2 regions of the Streptomyces sp. NPDC048671 genome follow, and region 1 is predicted to be linked to the other one. Evidence: riboswitches for the same ligand, from Rfam matches in the RefSeq annotation. Region 1 holds a riboswitch; the other holds the start of a gene.
The links. A riboswitch is a leader RNA that binds a small molecule or an ion and turns the genes downstream of it on or off. The one in region 1 is predicted to bind S-adenosylmethionine.
Positions count from the first base shown of each region.

Region 2: linked by a shared signal. The riboswitch ahead of ACZ6S6_RS10235 (amino acid ABC transporter permease) and the one ahead of thrC (threonine synthase) in region 1 are both predicted to bind S-adenosylmethionine.

Region 1 is NZ_JBVJHB010000010.1:184,203-191,504, reverse strand. It holds gene ACZ6S6_RS21790 (MoaD/ThiS family protein) at 1-265, opposite strand, end outside; gene thrC (threonine synthase) at 381-1,694, opposite strand; SAM riboswitch class I at 1,712-1,838, opposite strand; gene ACZ6S6_RS21780 (glucosyl-3-phosphoglycerate synthase) at 1,992-2,942, shown strand; gene ACZ6S6_RS21775 (alpha,alpha-trehalose-phosphate synthase (UDP-forming)) at 3,000-4,394, shown strand; gene otsB (trehalose-phosphatase) at 4,371-5,228, opposite strand; gene ACZ6S6_RS21765 (DUF3263 domain-containing protein) at 5,893-6,165, opposite strand; gene ACZ6S6_RS21760 (extracellular solute-binding protein) at 6,198-7,302, opposite strand, start outside.
Region 2 is NZ_JBVJHB010000004.1:285,193-292,494, reverse strand. It holds gene ACZ6S6_RS10245 (ATP-binding cassette domain-containing protein) at 1-1,406, shown strand, start outside; gene ACZ6S6_RS10240 (glutathione S-transferase C-terminal domain-containing protein) at 1,528-2,211, opposite strand; SAM riboswitch class IV at 2,621-2,766, opposite strand; SAM riboswitch class IV at 2,887-2,994, shown strand; gene ACZ6S6_RS10235 (amino acid ABC transporter permease) at 3,370-4,374, shown strand; gene ACZ6S6_RS10230 (amino acid ABC transporter ATP-binding protein) at 4,371-5,186, shown strand; gene ACZ6S6_RS10225 (ABC transporter substrate-binding protein) at 5,315-6,352, shown strand; gene ACZ6S6_RS10220 (GNAT family N-acetyltransferase) at 6,507-7,302, shown strand, end outside.

The sequences.
Region 1 (7,302 bases):
CGACGGCCGGGATGATCGAGACGCCCGCGCCGTCCGGGGTGACCGCTTCCAGGCCGCCCTCGAAGCGCACGTCGTCGTCGTTGACGTACACGTTCACGAAGCGGCGGAGCTTGCCCTGGTCGTCCAGCACGCGGGCGGCGATGCCCGGGTGGTTCTTCTCCAGGGACTCGATGACCTGGGAGAGGGTCGCGCCCTCGGCCGGGACCTCGGCCTGGCCGCCCGTGTAGGTGCGGAGGATGGTGGGGATACGGACCTTGACGCTCATGGTGGGTGCCCTTCCTGGAGTCACGGATGGTCGGAGGCTGCCGGCAGCCTCTCAACTGCTGCCGACGGCCTGTCAGCTGGTGCCGGCGGGCCTGTCAGCTGGTGCCGGTGGCCCGTCAGCTGGCGCCGGCGGCCTCTCCGCCGGTGCCGAGGCCGGCGGCGCGGAAGGCGTCCAGGCTGGGGCGGATCGTCGCCGTCGCCTGCGAGGTGGCGGCCACCGCGTCCAGCGTCTTGAGGCCGTCACCGGTGTTCAGGACGACGGTGGTGAGCGACGGGTCGAGCAGACCGGCCTCGATCAGCTTCTTCGTCACACCGACCGTCACCCCGCCCGCGGTCTCGGCGAAGATGCCCTCGGTGCGCGCCAGCAGCTTGATCGCGTCGACGACCTGCTCGTCGTTGACGTCCTCGACGGCGCCGCCGGTACGGCGGGCGATGTCCAGGACGTACGGGCCGTCGGCCGGGTTGCCGATCGCCAGGGACTTGGCGATCGTGTTCGGCTTCTGCGGCCGCACGACGTCGTGACCGGCCTTGAAGGCGGTGGAGACCGGGGAACAGCCCTCGGCCTGGGCACCGAAGATCCGGTACGGCTTGTCCTCGACCAGACCGAGCCTGATCAGCTCCTGGAGGCCCTTGTCGATCTTCGTGAGCTGCGAGCCGGACGCGATCGGGATGACGATCTGGTCGGGCAGCCGCCAGCCGAGCTGCTCGCAGATCTCGTACGCGAGCGTCTTGGAGCCCTCGCCGTAGTACGGCCGGAGGTTGACGTTGACGAAGCCCCAGCCCTCGCCGAGCGGGTCGCCGATGAGCTCCGAGCAGAAGCGGTTGACGTCGTCGTAGTTGCCCTCGATACCGACCAGCTCACCGCCGTACACCGCGGCCATGACGACCTTGCCCTGCTCCAGGTCGTGCGGGATGAACACGCAGGACCGCAGGCCGGCGCGGGCTGCGGCGGCGCCCACCGCACCGGCGAGGTTGCCGGTGGAGGAGCAGGAGAGCGTGGTGAAACCGAAGGCGCGGGCGGCCTCGACGGCGATCGCGACGACACGGTCCTTGAAGGAGTGCGTCGGGTTGCCGGAGTCGTCCTTGACGTACAAGCCGCCGGTGACGCCCAGCTCACGGGCGAGGTTGTCGGCCTTGACCAGCTTGGTGAAGCCGGGGTTGAGGTTGGGCTTGTCCGCGACATCGGCGGGGACCGGCAGCAGCGGCGCGTAACGCCAGATGTTGTCGGGGCCGGCCTCGATGCGCTTCTTCAGCTCGTCCGGGGAGCCGCTCGGCAGGTCGTACGCCACTTCGAGCGGCCCGAAACAGGTCGCACAGGCGAAAAGGGGGCCGAGCTCGAATCGCTCTCCGCACTCGCGGCAGGAAAGCGCCGCGGCGGGACCAAGATCAACGGAGGATTCGGTGTTTGCTGCAACAGTCTGAACAGCCATGATGGCGAGGCCCTTTCTCCTCATCTTCCTCGTGACGCATTTCGCCACAAGACGGAATTGGCACCTTCCCCACCTGACCTCGCGGTCGGCTGGATGGTTGCCGGGACTTCAACGGGCCGTTCCCTCTGTCCCTCTGGATGAGCGCTGTGGCACTGGACCATGGATCCAGGCGTTTATCAGCGGATGGACCCCGGCATGCCACGGCCATCTGCGTTGTTCAAGACTGTAACCGAAGCACCGGACTGTTGAGATAGTCGTCCGAACCGCGAGATGGATCACATACAGGGAGTATCGACCGTGCTGGAAGAGGTCGAAGGCTGGCTGACCAGGCGTTCCTGGTCCTCCGCCGACCGCCCGCTGGAGCAGCTCCTGGCCGCCAGGGACGGCGACCCGCGCCGCGGGAGCGTGAGTGTCGTCCTGCCTGCGCTCAACGAGGCGGCGACGGTCGGGGACATCGTCCGGGTGATCCGGCGCGAGCTCATGGAGAAGGTCCGGCTGGTCGACGAACTCGTGGTGATCGACTCCGGCTCCACGGACGCCACCGCCGAGGTCGCCCGCCGGGCGGGCGCCCGGGTGATCCACCGGGACGCGATCCTGCCCCGCGTCCCGGCCGTCCCCGGCAAGGGCGAGGTGCTCTGGCGGTCACTCCTGGTGACCAGTGGTGACATCGTCTGCTTCATCGACGCGGACCTGAAGGACTTCTCGGCCGACTTCGTCTCCGGCATCGTCGGCCCGCTGCTGACCGACCCCTCGGTGCAGTTCGTCAAGGCGATGTACGACCGCCCCCTCGGGGACACCGCAGGCCAGGGCGGGCGGGTCACCGAACTGGTGGCACGGCCGCTGCTCAATCTGCACTGGCCGCGACTGGCCGGCTTCGTCCAGCCGCTGGGCGGCGAGTACGCCGTGCGCCGCTCCCTGCTCGAACAGCTGCCGTTCCCGGTCGGTTACGGAGTGGAGCTGGGGCTGCTCGTCGACGCCCTGCACACGGTCGGCCTGGACGCGCTCGGGCAGGTCGACGTCGGCGTCAGGAAACACCGCCACCAGGACGGCCAGGCGCTCGGCCGGATGGCGGCGGCCATCTACCGGACCGCTCAGCTGCGGCTCTCCCGAGGGCATCTGGTCCGCCCCTCGCTGACCCAGTTCGAGCGCGGCGAGCACGGCTTCGTCCCGCACACGTACCCGGTGGACACCGAGGAGCGGCCGCCGATGCGCGAGATCGAGGAGTACGTCTCGCGCCGCGCGGCGTGACCGGAGCACCGCCGCACGCACGTTTGGACGGTTCGGGATCGGGCTAGATTCCGCAGCATGGTCTCCGAGCACGTCCCCCAGCCCGCCGCCGCCCAGGTACTCGTCGCGTCCAACCGAGGTCCGGTCTCGTACGCGCTCCGCGAGGACGGCTCACTCGACGCGAAACGGGGCGGGGGCGGACTCGTCTCCGGGCTGAGCGCGGTGGACGACAAGGTGTGGGTCTGCGCCGCACTCGGTGACGGCGACCGCGAGGCGGTGCGCCGCGGGGTCGGCGAGCCGGGCGTACGGATGCTCGACATCGACGCGGACGTGCACGCCGACGCGTACAACGGGATCGCGAACTCGGTGCTCTGGTTCGTCCACCACCTGCTCTACCAGACCCCCCTGGAACCCGTCTTCGACGCGGAGTTCCGCCGGCAGTGGGCCTCCTTCGAGACCTACAACCGGGCCTTCGCGGAGGCGCTCGCCGAGGAGGCGGGCGAGGGCGCGGCGGTCCTGGTGCAGGACTACCACCTGGTGCTGGTGCCCGGAATGCTCCGCGAACTCCGCCCCGACCTGCGGATCGGCCACTTCTCGCACACCCCGTGGGCGCCCGTCGACTACTTCCGGATGCTGCCCGACGACATCGCCGAGCAGGTGCTGCGCGGCATCCTCGGCGCCGACCGGGCGGCCTTCCTGACCCGCCGCTGGGCGGACGCCTTCATCGGCTGCTGCACGGAGATCCTGGGCGGCACCGGCCGCACCCGCATCGGCGTGCACGGGCTCGGCGCCGACGCGGACTTCCTGCGCCGCCGCGCGCACGAGGCGGACGTCGACGAGCGGATGGCGGCGCTGCGCGAACAGGTGGGCCCCGGCCGGAAGACGATCGTGCGGGTGGACCGTACGGAGCTGTCCAAGAACATCGTCCGCGGGATGCTCGCCTACCGCGCCCTGCTCGACGAGCGGCCCGAATGGCGCGGCCGGGTCGTCCACATCGCGTTCGCCTACCCCTCGCGGCAGGACCTCGCGGTCTACCGGGAGTACACGGCCGAGGTGCAGCGCGTCGCCGACGGCATCAACGCGGCGCACGGCACAGCTGACTGGACCCCGGTCGTGCTCCACGTCAAGGACGACTTCGCACGCTCCCTCGCCGCGTACCGGCTGGCCGACGTGGCGCTCATCAACCCCATCCGGGACGGGATGAACCTGGTCGCCAAGGAGGTCCCGGTCGTCTCCGACCACGGCTGCGCGCTGGTGCTGTCGCGGGAGGCGGGGGCGTACGAGGAGCTGGGCGACGACGCGATCACGGTGAACCCGTACGACGTGTCCGCCACCGCCGACGCGCTGCACGAGGCGCTGACGATGGAGGACGACGAGCGCGCGGCGCGCACGGAGCGGCTGGCTGCGGCGGCCACCGCGCTGCCGCCGCAGCAGTGGTTCCTGGAGCAGCTAGAGGCGCTGCGCCAGGACTGACAGGAACTCGACGACGGCTCCCGGCCCCGGCAGCAACAGGTCCGCGCGCTGGGCGAGTTCGGGCACCTCCGCCTCGCCGCTGCAGATCAGCAGGCCGGGGGTGCCGTCGGGGCCCTCGGCGCGGAGCTTCTCCACGGCGGCGTAGGCGGCCAGGTCGCCCAGGTCGTCGCCCGCGTACAGCACGGACTCGGCGCCCGTCTCACGCACGTACTGCGTCAGGGCGACGCCCTTGTCCATGCCCGAGGGGCGCAACTCCAGGACCAGACGGCCCGGTTCGACGATCAGCCCGTGCCGGGCGGCGAGCTCGCCGAGGGGGCCGCGCAGGGCCTCGAACGCGGCCTGCGGGTCCTCGGCGCGGCGGGTGTGGACGGCGAGCGCCTGCCCCTTCTCCTCTATCCAGGTACCGCGCCAGGAGTCGAACCTGTCCAGTACGCCCGGGAGTTCGGCCCGCACGGCGGCGACGCCGGGGTGCGGGGCGGGGGCGCGGACGGTGCCGGAGACGGCGTCCCAGCGTTCGGCGCCGTAGTGGCCGAGGACGACGAGGTGGTCGAGGCCCGCGACCCCGGCGAAGCCGCCGTAGCGGACCGCGACGCCGGCCGGGCGGCCGGTGATCACGGCGACCGACGCGACCTGCGGGGCGAGTGCGGCGAGCGCCTCGACGGTGCCGGGGTGCGCGCGGGCCTGCTCGGGGTCCGGGACGATGTCCGCGAGGGTGCCGTCGAAATCGAGCGCGACGACGGCACGGTCGGGACGGGCGAGGAGCGCGGCGAGGCCCTCCTGTCCGGCGGGGGTCGTCGGTGTCGGCAGGGGCGGGGTGTGCGGGTGGCTGCCCATGCGCCGAGCCTATAGCCGGTGGGCCTCGACCGGGGCTCGGTGGGCCCGACCGGGGCTGGGCGCGGCCGACCGGGGCTCGGTGCGGCCCACCTGGGCTCCGTGCGGCCCACCGGGGCTCGGTGCGGCCCGACCGGGGCCCCGTGCGGCCCGACCTGGGCTCCGGTCGGCCCGACCCGGCTCCGCCCCGGACTCTGCTCCTTGAGGTGGACGGCACCATCCAGCCTTGCCGGCGATTGAGGTGGCCGGCCATATCCAGCCCCGCCGGCGTTTGAGGCGCGGGGGCTCGGGGGCAGAGCCCCCGGTGAAACCCGTCGCCACACCCCCAGGGCTCCGCCCCGAACCCCGCCCCTTGAGGTGACCGGCACCATCCAGCCCCGCCGGCGATTGAGGCGCGGGGGCTCGGGGGCGGAGCCCCCGGTGAAACCCGTCGCCGCGCAACCGGGGCTCCGCCCCGAACCCCGCTCCTCAATCGCCGGAGGGGCTTGATTTGCCCGCGGGACGGGTCGGATATACGGCGGCCAGAGGGGCTTGAGATGGCCGCCGGACGGGCTGGTATACGGCGCGGCCGGCGGGGCTGGAGGGAGCCGGCGGAGGGGCCGCACACGGGCGCCGGAGGGGCTGGAGGGAGCCGCCGGAGGGCTCGGACACGGGCCCAGCCCCGTAATCACCGGCGTTCTCGCCGAGCCGCTCGCACGCGTCGGAGCCGGTTCACCGTGACCGGGTCGGCCTCCAGGGCCCGTCGGTCGTCGAGCAGCGCGTTCAGCAGCTGGTAGTAGCGGGTCGGGGAGATGCCGAGCCGCTCCCTGATCGCCCGCTCCTTCGCCCCGGGCCCCGCCCACGACTGCCGCTCGACCGCCAGCACCGCCCGGTCCCGGTCGGAGAGTCCGGGGGGCGGGGCGGCGGGCTCGTCGGGGCCGTTCGGAGGAGGGGCGGTCATATCAGCCAATATATGGCGCGGCCCGTGGACCGCTACTCCGCGTTCTCCGCCGATGTGGACTCCTGCGCTATGCGCCCCAGCACGCTCTCGGGGTTCGCGCCCGGCTCGACCGCCTCACCGATGTTCTTCTTGATCGACTCGCTGGCCTGGGCCCAGGACGTCTTGCCGAACGGGTAGAACTGCGCGTTCGGCAGTGCGTCCAGGAACTTGTGCAGCGGCTTGTACTTGGGGTCGTTCTCCATCAAGGCCGAGGCGCTGTCGGTGACCGGCAGCATGTCGTACGTGTCCGCGAAGTCGATGACGTTCTTGTCGCTGAACATGAAGTCGAAGAACTTGCCCATCTCGATCCGGTGCTTGTTCTGCTTGAAGCCCATGATCCAGTCGGCCACGCCCATCGAGCTGGTGGTGGGCCCGGAGACGGCGGGCAGCGGCACCATGCCGACGTCGACGCCCTGCTTCTTGGCCTCCCGCATCAGCGTCGGATGGCCGTTGAGCATCCCGACGTCACCGCTGGTGAACGCCGAGAAGGCCTTCGCCCGGTTGAGGTCGCCGGGGGCGACGGGGCCGACGAGCCCCTTGTCGACGAGGTTCGACTTCAGCCAGTCGAACGTCTTGATGTTCTCGTCCGAGTCGATGTCGTACGAGCCGACGTCGTCGGTGTAGCCGCCACCGCCGCTGAGCAGCCACATCAGCGTCTCGGCCTGGGACTCCTCCTGGCCCAGCGGCAGCGCGAACGGGAACTTCACACCGTGTTGCTTGAGCGCGGCGGCGTCGCCGGCGATGTCGCTCCAGGTCTTCGGGGCGTCGAGACCCGACTGACTGAAGAGCTTCTTGTTGTAGAAGAGCAGCCGGGTGCTGGCCACGAACGGCAGCCCGTACTGGATCTGGCTGACCCGGCCCGCGTCCGCGAGGACCGGCAGGAAGTTCGCCTGGGTACGGATGCTGAGCATCTGGTCGGCGGAGTAGAGCTTCCCGGCCTTGGCGTAGTCCGCGTACGCGCCGATCTGCGCGATGTCGGGGGCCTTTCCGGCCTTCACCATCTCCGCGACCTCGCGGTCGATGTCCGTCCACGGCAGGACGGTCACCTCGACCTTGATGCCGGGGTGGGACGCCTCGAAGCTCCTGGCGACCCCGTCC
Region 2 (7,302 bases), on a different contig from region 1:
AGACCAGCGATCTGGCCGCCTGGGTCCGGGGCCTCGACGAACCCTCGGTGGCACCGCTGCTCACCGCGCTGGGGCAGACCCTCGACTCGTTCGTGGAGATCGGACTCGGCTACCTCGCGCTCGACCGGCCGTCGGGAACGCTGTCGGGGGGCGAGGCGCAGCGCGTCAAGATGATCCGGCACCTCGGGTCCTCGCTCACCGACACCACCTATGTCTTCGACGAGCCCACCGCGGGCCTGCACCCCCACGACATCCAGCGGATGAACAACCTGCTGCTGCGCCTGCGGGACAAGGGCAACACGGTGCTCGTCGTGGAGCACAAGCCGGAGACGATCGCGATCGCCGACCACATCGTCGACCTGGGCCCCGGCGCCGGAACCGCGGGCGGAACCGTCTGCTTCGAGGGCACCGTCGAGGGGCTGCGGGCCGGGGACACCGTCACAGGCCGCCATTTCGACGACCGGGCGACCCTCAAGGACACCCTGCGCAAGCCCACCGGCGCGCTGGAGATCCGCGGCGCGAAGGCGAACAACCTGCGCGGCGTCGACGTCGACATCCCGCTCGGGGTCCTCGCCGTCGTCACCGGGGTCGCCGGTTCCGGCAAGAGCTCGCTGATCCACGGCTCGGTCTCGGGCCTGGACGGGGTGGTGTCGATCGATCAGGGCGCGATCCGCGGCTCGCGACGGAGCAACCCCGCGACGTACACCGGGCTGCTCGACCCGATCCGCAAGGCGTTCGCCAGGGCCAACGACGTGAAGCCGGCGCTGTTCAGCGCCAACTCCGAGGGCGCCTGCCCCGGTTGCAACGGCGCAGGCGTCATCTACAGCGACCTTGCGATGATGGCGGGTGTCTCCACCGTCTGCGAGGAGTGCGAGGGGAAGCGGTTCCAGGCCTCGGTGCTCGAATACCACCTCGGTGGCCGCGACATCAGCGAGGTGCTCGCGATGTCGGTGACCGAGGCCGAGGAGTTCTTCGGCGACGGCAAGGCCCACAATCCGGCCGCGCACCGCGTCCTGGGCAGGCTCGCCGATGTCGGGCTCGGCTACCTCAGCATCGGCCAGCCGCTGACCACCCTGTCCGGCGGTGAGCGGCAACGGCTCAAGCTGGCGACGCACATGGGCGAGAAGGGCGGCATCTACATCCTCGACGAACCGACCACCGGCCTCCACCTCGCTGACGTCGAGCAACTGCTCGGCCTGCTCGACCGGCTCGTGGACTCCGGCAAGTCGGTCATCGTGATCGAGCACCACCAGGCGGTCATGGCGCACGCCGACTGGATCGTCGACCTCGGCCCCGGCGCCGGCCACGACGGCGGCAGGCTCGTCTTCGAGGGCACGCCCGCCGACCTCGTCGCCGACCGCTCCACCCTCACCGGCGAGCACCTCGCGGCCTACGTCGGCGCCTGAGGGAGGCGTTGCCCGAGGTGCTGACCAGTACGTTGCGTTGAACGAGGCGCGACCGGGGCCTTGAACGAGGGGCCGACCGCGGCGTTGACCGGGGCCCTCGCCGGGGCCCCGGTACGTCCGGCTACGCGGGCCGGCGGCCGTCGTCCTGCTCCGGCGTGTCGGGGAAGGCGGGATGGTCGCGGAGGCGGCTCACGTACTCCCGGAGCCGGGGACGGTCGCCCAGGGTGGCCGGGCCGAGACGGACGAGCGCCACCCACAGGTCCACATCCGCGGCCGTCAGTTCCTCGCCCAGTACGTGGGGCCGCAGGGCGAGGCGGTGATTCAGCAGGTCCAGCGCCGCCGATCGCTCCGAGGGCGCGGCGGCCGGGGTGACGTCCCGGTCCAGCAGGTCACGGAGGGCGTCGATGTCCGCGGTGAGGTCCGGCGGGCGCAGAGCGGAGGGGCAGGCCTCGTCATGGCCGGACAGCAGGCCCGCGAGGTCGCGCAGGATGTCCGGGGTGTGGTTGCTGACGATGCGTCCGCTCCACCGGTCGCACAGCGCGGGCGCCGTCAGCGGTCCGTCGTAGTGGTGCATCGTGGCCTCGTAAGCGCTGCGCAGTGAGGCGAACGCGGCCGGTGTCTCGGCGGGGTGCCCCAGGAGTGTGGTGGCGACCGAGTCCTTGAGGCCGAGCAGGCCGAGAGTGATCGAGACGCGGAGCGAGCGCGGACAACTCGCCGACAGGAAAAGCTCGTAGCGGTGCGGTGCCGGGTAGAAGCCGCCGGCCAGACCGACGCCGATACGGCTGTGGATACGGGAGGGCTGCACGGCAGCCGCGAGACGAAGGGGCGCGGCGCACGGAACCGGCCCGGAGGAAATCGCGCCGCACGTGAGCGAGTTGCCCGTGCCTGAACTGCGCGAACCGGAGCTGCGTGAAGTGGGCTTACGTGAACTGGAACTGCGCGAAGCTGTCTCGGGCATGACTCTCCTATGGGAATCCCGGTGGGAATCCCTGCGGGAACGAGGAAGCCACCGCCGCCTTGTGGGCACCAGCGGCCGGATGTGGACTGACTGCGCTCTCGTACCGGTCCGGACTGGATCGAGCGGTCCGGTACGCGTCCGGAGTTTTCCGGGCTAGTAAGCGCTGGAGACACGCAGCAGATCGATGTGCAGGCGCCTCGTCAAGCCGTTCCTGGACAATTCCCACCGGTTCCGACTTCGGGGCTCGCGAGACGCGAGGCCACGCTTGTCCCGCCGCACCGGCGGGACCCGGTCGTCACCCGGGGCACCCCGTCGCGGTGGAAGGGTTGCCTGCCAGCGGGCCGGGGCCGATAACCACCTGAGCAGGGGAATCCCGCACAGGAGGCGCTGACAATCGTGACCGTCCATGTCAGTTTCGGTGCGCCACGTGACGCCGTCAAGAAGGCCGGACGGGCCGTCTCGCCTGGTGGTCACCGGCGTTGACAATTCCTTTCGGGCCGTGCCTAACTTGCGGCGCGGAACGGTCGTGAGCGTCGGCGGGAACCCACGGTGTGCCGGCCGGCAGCCCTCGTACAGCGGTGGGGTGCCCAGGTTCGGACCGGACCGGATGACGTTCGGCAGACGTGTAGGCCCCACGGGGCGGAATGGTGACGGTGAGAGCGATGGACGCAGCTGAGGGGATGGCTGCCTGGCGGTCCCGCGGCCGCGTCCTGCTGCTGTGCGCTGACCGCTCCGTCGACCTGCAGCGCGTCAACAGCGCGCTGTGTACGGTCGCTTCTCGCATTCTCTGTCAAGCCTGACGGCTTTTCGGGCCTCTTCCTTCTGAGCCCCAGCCTTCCGGGCCTCTGTCCTGCGAGTTCCTGACGTCCACCGCTGTCGCGGTGTGCCCTCTCCCCGCCCGGCCCCCGTCCCGTGCCGTGTGCCGCGTCGCGCCGATTCGTCCCCGATCGGTGCGGCGACGCCGCTGTCCGCGGTCCGGGCTGCCCGAATCCGCTGGAGCCCTCCGTGAGTGAATCTCCTGGCATCGCTGTGTCCTCCGGATCAGCGCCGCCCGCCGAGGCGGTCCCCCGCCGCCACCCGCCCGCCGCATCGAAGCCCCTGGCGGCGCAGCGGGTCCTTCCCCTCCTGCGTCCCGGCCGCTGGATCATCACAGCCGTCGTGCTCGTGCTGGTCGCCCAGATCGTCCACGGCCTGGTGACCAATCCCTTCTACCAGTGGGACCGGTTCTCGTACTGGTTCCTGCGGCCCACGATCCTCGAAGGCCTGCTCATCACCCTCGAAGTCGCCGTGTACAGCGCTGCTCTGGGGCTGCTCGGCGGTGTGCTGCTGGCACTGGCCAGGCTCTCGCCGAGCCCGGTGCTGCGCGCGGTCAGCTGGGTCTACACCTGGCTGTTCCGATCGGTGCCGCTGATCGTGGTCCTGCTGTTCCTCTACAACTTCAGCGCGCTCTACCGCACGCTGAGCCTCGGAGTGCCGTTCGGCCCGGCGTTCTTCACCTTCGACGAGTCCCGCCTCGCCACCGACATGGTCGTCGCCGTCATCGGTCTGAGCCTCAATGAGGCGGCGTACGCCTCCGAAGTGGTCCGCGGCGGCATCCTCTCCGTCGACCAGGGCCAGCACGAGGCGGCCTCGGCCCTCGGCCTCCCGAAGCGCTACCAGTTTGCGAAGATCGTCTTTCCGCAGGCCCTGCGCTCCATCACCCCGAACTACGTCAACCAGCTGATCGGCCTGATCAAGGGCACCTCGCTGGTCTTCTACGTCTCGCTGCTCGACCTGTTCGGCTCCGTGCAGAGCATGGGCAGCACCTACCCCGGCGACATCGTGCCGCTGCTGCTGGTGGCCACCGCCTGGTACCTGATTCTCACCAGCGTCGTGTCCGTCATCCAGTTCTACGTCGAGCGGCACTACTCACGGGGCGCGCTGCGCACCCTGCCGCCGACCCCGTTGCAGAAGCTGCGGACCGGCCTCGGTGATCTGCGGGCCCGGGTCCGGAAGGAGACGGCGATATGAGCGCCGAGGCGACCGAGCAGACCGAGGCGGCCAACGGGGTGCTCGCGGTACGTCCCGCCGCGGTCGAGGTGCACGACGTGCACAAGTGGTACGGATCCCAACGCGTCCTGGAAGGCGTGACGCTGACCGTGCGACCCGGCGAGGTCACGGTTGTCCTGGGGCCGTCCGGCTCCGGCAAATCCACGCTCCTGCGGGTGATCAACCACCTGGAGAAGCCCGAGATCGGCCATGTCAGCCTGAACGGCGAGCTGATCGGCGTACGCAGGCACCGCGGTCGCCTCAAGGAGCTGAGCGAGCGGGCCATCCTGGCGCAGCGCGGCCGGATCGGGTTCGTCTTCCAGAACTTCAATCTCTTCCCGCACCTGACCGTGCTGGACAACGTGGCCGCGGCTCCGGTGGCGACCGGAAAGCTCACCAGGCCCGAGGCGCGGGAACTGGCCCGCGGCCTCCTCGCCCGCGTGGGGCTCGCGGACCGGACCGCCGCCTACCCCCGGCAGCTGTCCGGCGGGCAGCAACAGCGCGTGGCCATCGCCCGCGCCCTCGCCCTGCGGCCCGGGGTCATCCTCTTCGACGAGCCGACGTCCGCGCTCGACCCCGAGCTGGTCGGCGAGGTGCTGGCCGTGATCAAGGACCTGGCCGGCAGCGGAACGACCCTCCTGGTCGTCACGCACGAGATCGGGTTCGCCCGTGAGGTCGCCGACCGGGTCGTCTTCATGGACGCGGGCCAAATCGTCGAACAGGGCCCGCCCGAGCAGCTGCTGGACCACCCGCAGCACGCGCGGACCAGGGACTTCCTGAGCAAGGTGCTCTGATCCCGTCACCTCTGATCCCGTCACCTCTGACCCCATCACCTCTGACCCCATCACTCCTTATCCCGGCACCCACTCCACGGCGCGCCCCCGCCCGTACGCCCTCACCGCACCCGACAAGGACAGCCACCATGCGCACCCTCACCCCCTCCATCGGCCTCCGCAGCAGATTCCTCCGCGGCGTCACCGCCTCCGCGGCCGTCGCCTCTCTCGCCGCCGGGCTCGCCGCGTGCGGCGGTGCGGGTGACGCCGCGACCAGGACCGACAGCGCGCCGGCCGGAACGGTCACCGTCGGCGCACTCTCCAACGGCGCCGCCGAGGAGACCGAGCTCAAGGTGCCCGAGGTGAAGTCGATCAGCGCCGGGCTTCCCAAGTCGGTTGCGGAGAAAGGCACGTTGGTGCTCGGCGTGGGCGCGCTGCCGGCCGGGTTCCCTCCTCTGGCCTACGTGGGTGAGGACCAGAAGACCCTCACCGGCGCGGAACCCGACCTCGGCCGGCTGGTCGCCGCGGTCCTCGGGCTCAAGCCGGAGCTGAAGAACTCGACTTGGGAGAACATGTTCGTCGGCATCGACAGCGGCAAGGTCGACGTGGCCCTGTCGAATGTCACCGACACCGAGGAGCGCAAGAAGAAGTACGAGTTCGCCTCCTACCGTGAGGACAACCTCGCCTTCGAGGCACTGAAGAAGAGCACCTGGAACTTCGACGGTGACTACCGCAGCCTGGCCGGCAGGACCGTCGCCGTCAGCGCCGGAACCAACCAGGAGCGGATCCTGCTGGAGTGGAAGGCGAAGCTGGCGAAGGAGGGCAAGCAGCTCACCGTCAAGTACTACCAGGACAACAACGCCACCGCCCTGGCGCTGTCCAGCGGGAAGATCGACATCTCCTTCGGCCCCAATCCGGGTATCGCGTACCACATCACCCAGACCGCGAAGACCCCCACACCGACGCGTAACGCGGGCCAGTTCTCCGGCGCCGGTGCGACGCTCCAGGGGCTCATCGCCGCTACGGCGAAGAAGGGCAGCGGACTGGCGAAGCCCATCGCCGCCGCGATCAACCACCTGATCAAGAACGGGCAGTACGCCAAGTGGCTCGCCGCCTGGAACCTCTCCAACGAGGCCGTCCCCGCCTCCCTGGTCGATCCGCCCGGACTGCCGCTCGACAACGCCTGACCCGCATACGCATCCACGTCCGCATCCACGCCCGCGCCCGCGCCCGTATCAACATCAACGTCCACCTCCACGCCCGCCCATCTGCCGACGGACCGCGCTGTCATGAGCCGGCGCCGTCCCGGCCACCTCCCGGATACGGAGACTCCGCACCGCCATGTCCACCAGCGTCCATCACGCCCCGCCCCCGGTCCCGACGGAACCGCACATCCTGGACAACGCCGCCTGGGCGGCGCTGACCGGTCCGCACGCCGGCTTCGCCGAGCGTGTGGGCCGGGCCGCCCGCTACCCCACGGACATCTCGCCGTTCAGCGCCCTCGCCGACCCCGCCGACCCCCGGGCCTGGGCCGATCTGGCCACACTGGCCGGACCCGGCACCGCCGCCCCGGTCTCCGGAGCCGTGTCGGTGCCCGACGGCTGGACGATCGAGCGCGGCGGCGACGGCGTTCAGCTCGTCGCCACCGCGCTGTACGCCGAACCAGCCCCCGAAGCGGAACGGCTCGGACCCGCCGACGTACCCGAGATCCTCGACCTGGTCGCTCTCACCCGGCCGGGCCCCTTCCTGCCCCGCACCATCGAACTGGGCAGCTACCTGGGCATCCGGGACCGCGGACGGCTGATCGCCCTGGCCGGCGAACGCCTGCGCCCGCCGGGCTGGACGGAGATCAGCGCCGTCTGCACCCACCCGGACCACCGCGGCCATGGCCTGGCCACCCGGCTGGTCCGCGCGGTCGCGGCGGGCATACGGGAACGCGGGGACACCCCCTTCCTCCACGCGGCCGCGAGCAACACCTCCGCGATCCGGCTCTACGAATCGATCGGCTTCACCGTGCGCCGACGCACACGATTCCTGCTCGTGCGCACGCCGGACGGGCAGCCGGAAGCACGGGGACCCGGAGAACGGGGAGCCGGGCACCCGGAAGTACGGGAACCGCAGGAACAAGTAGCCGCAC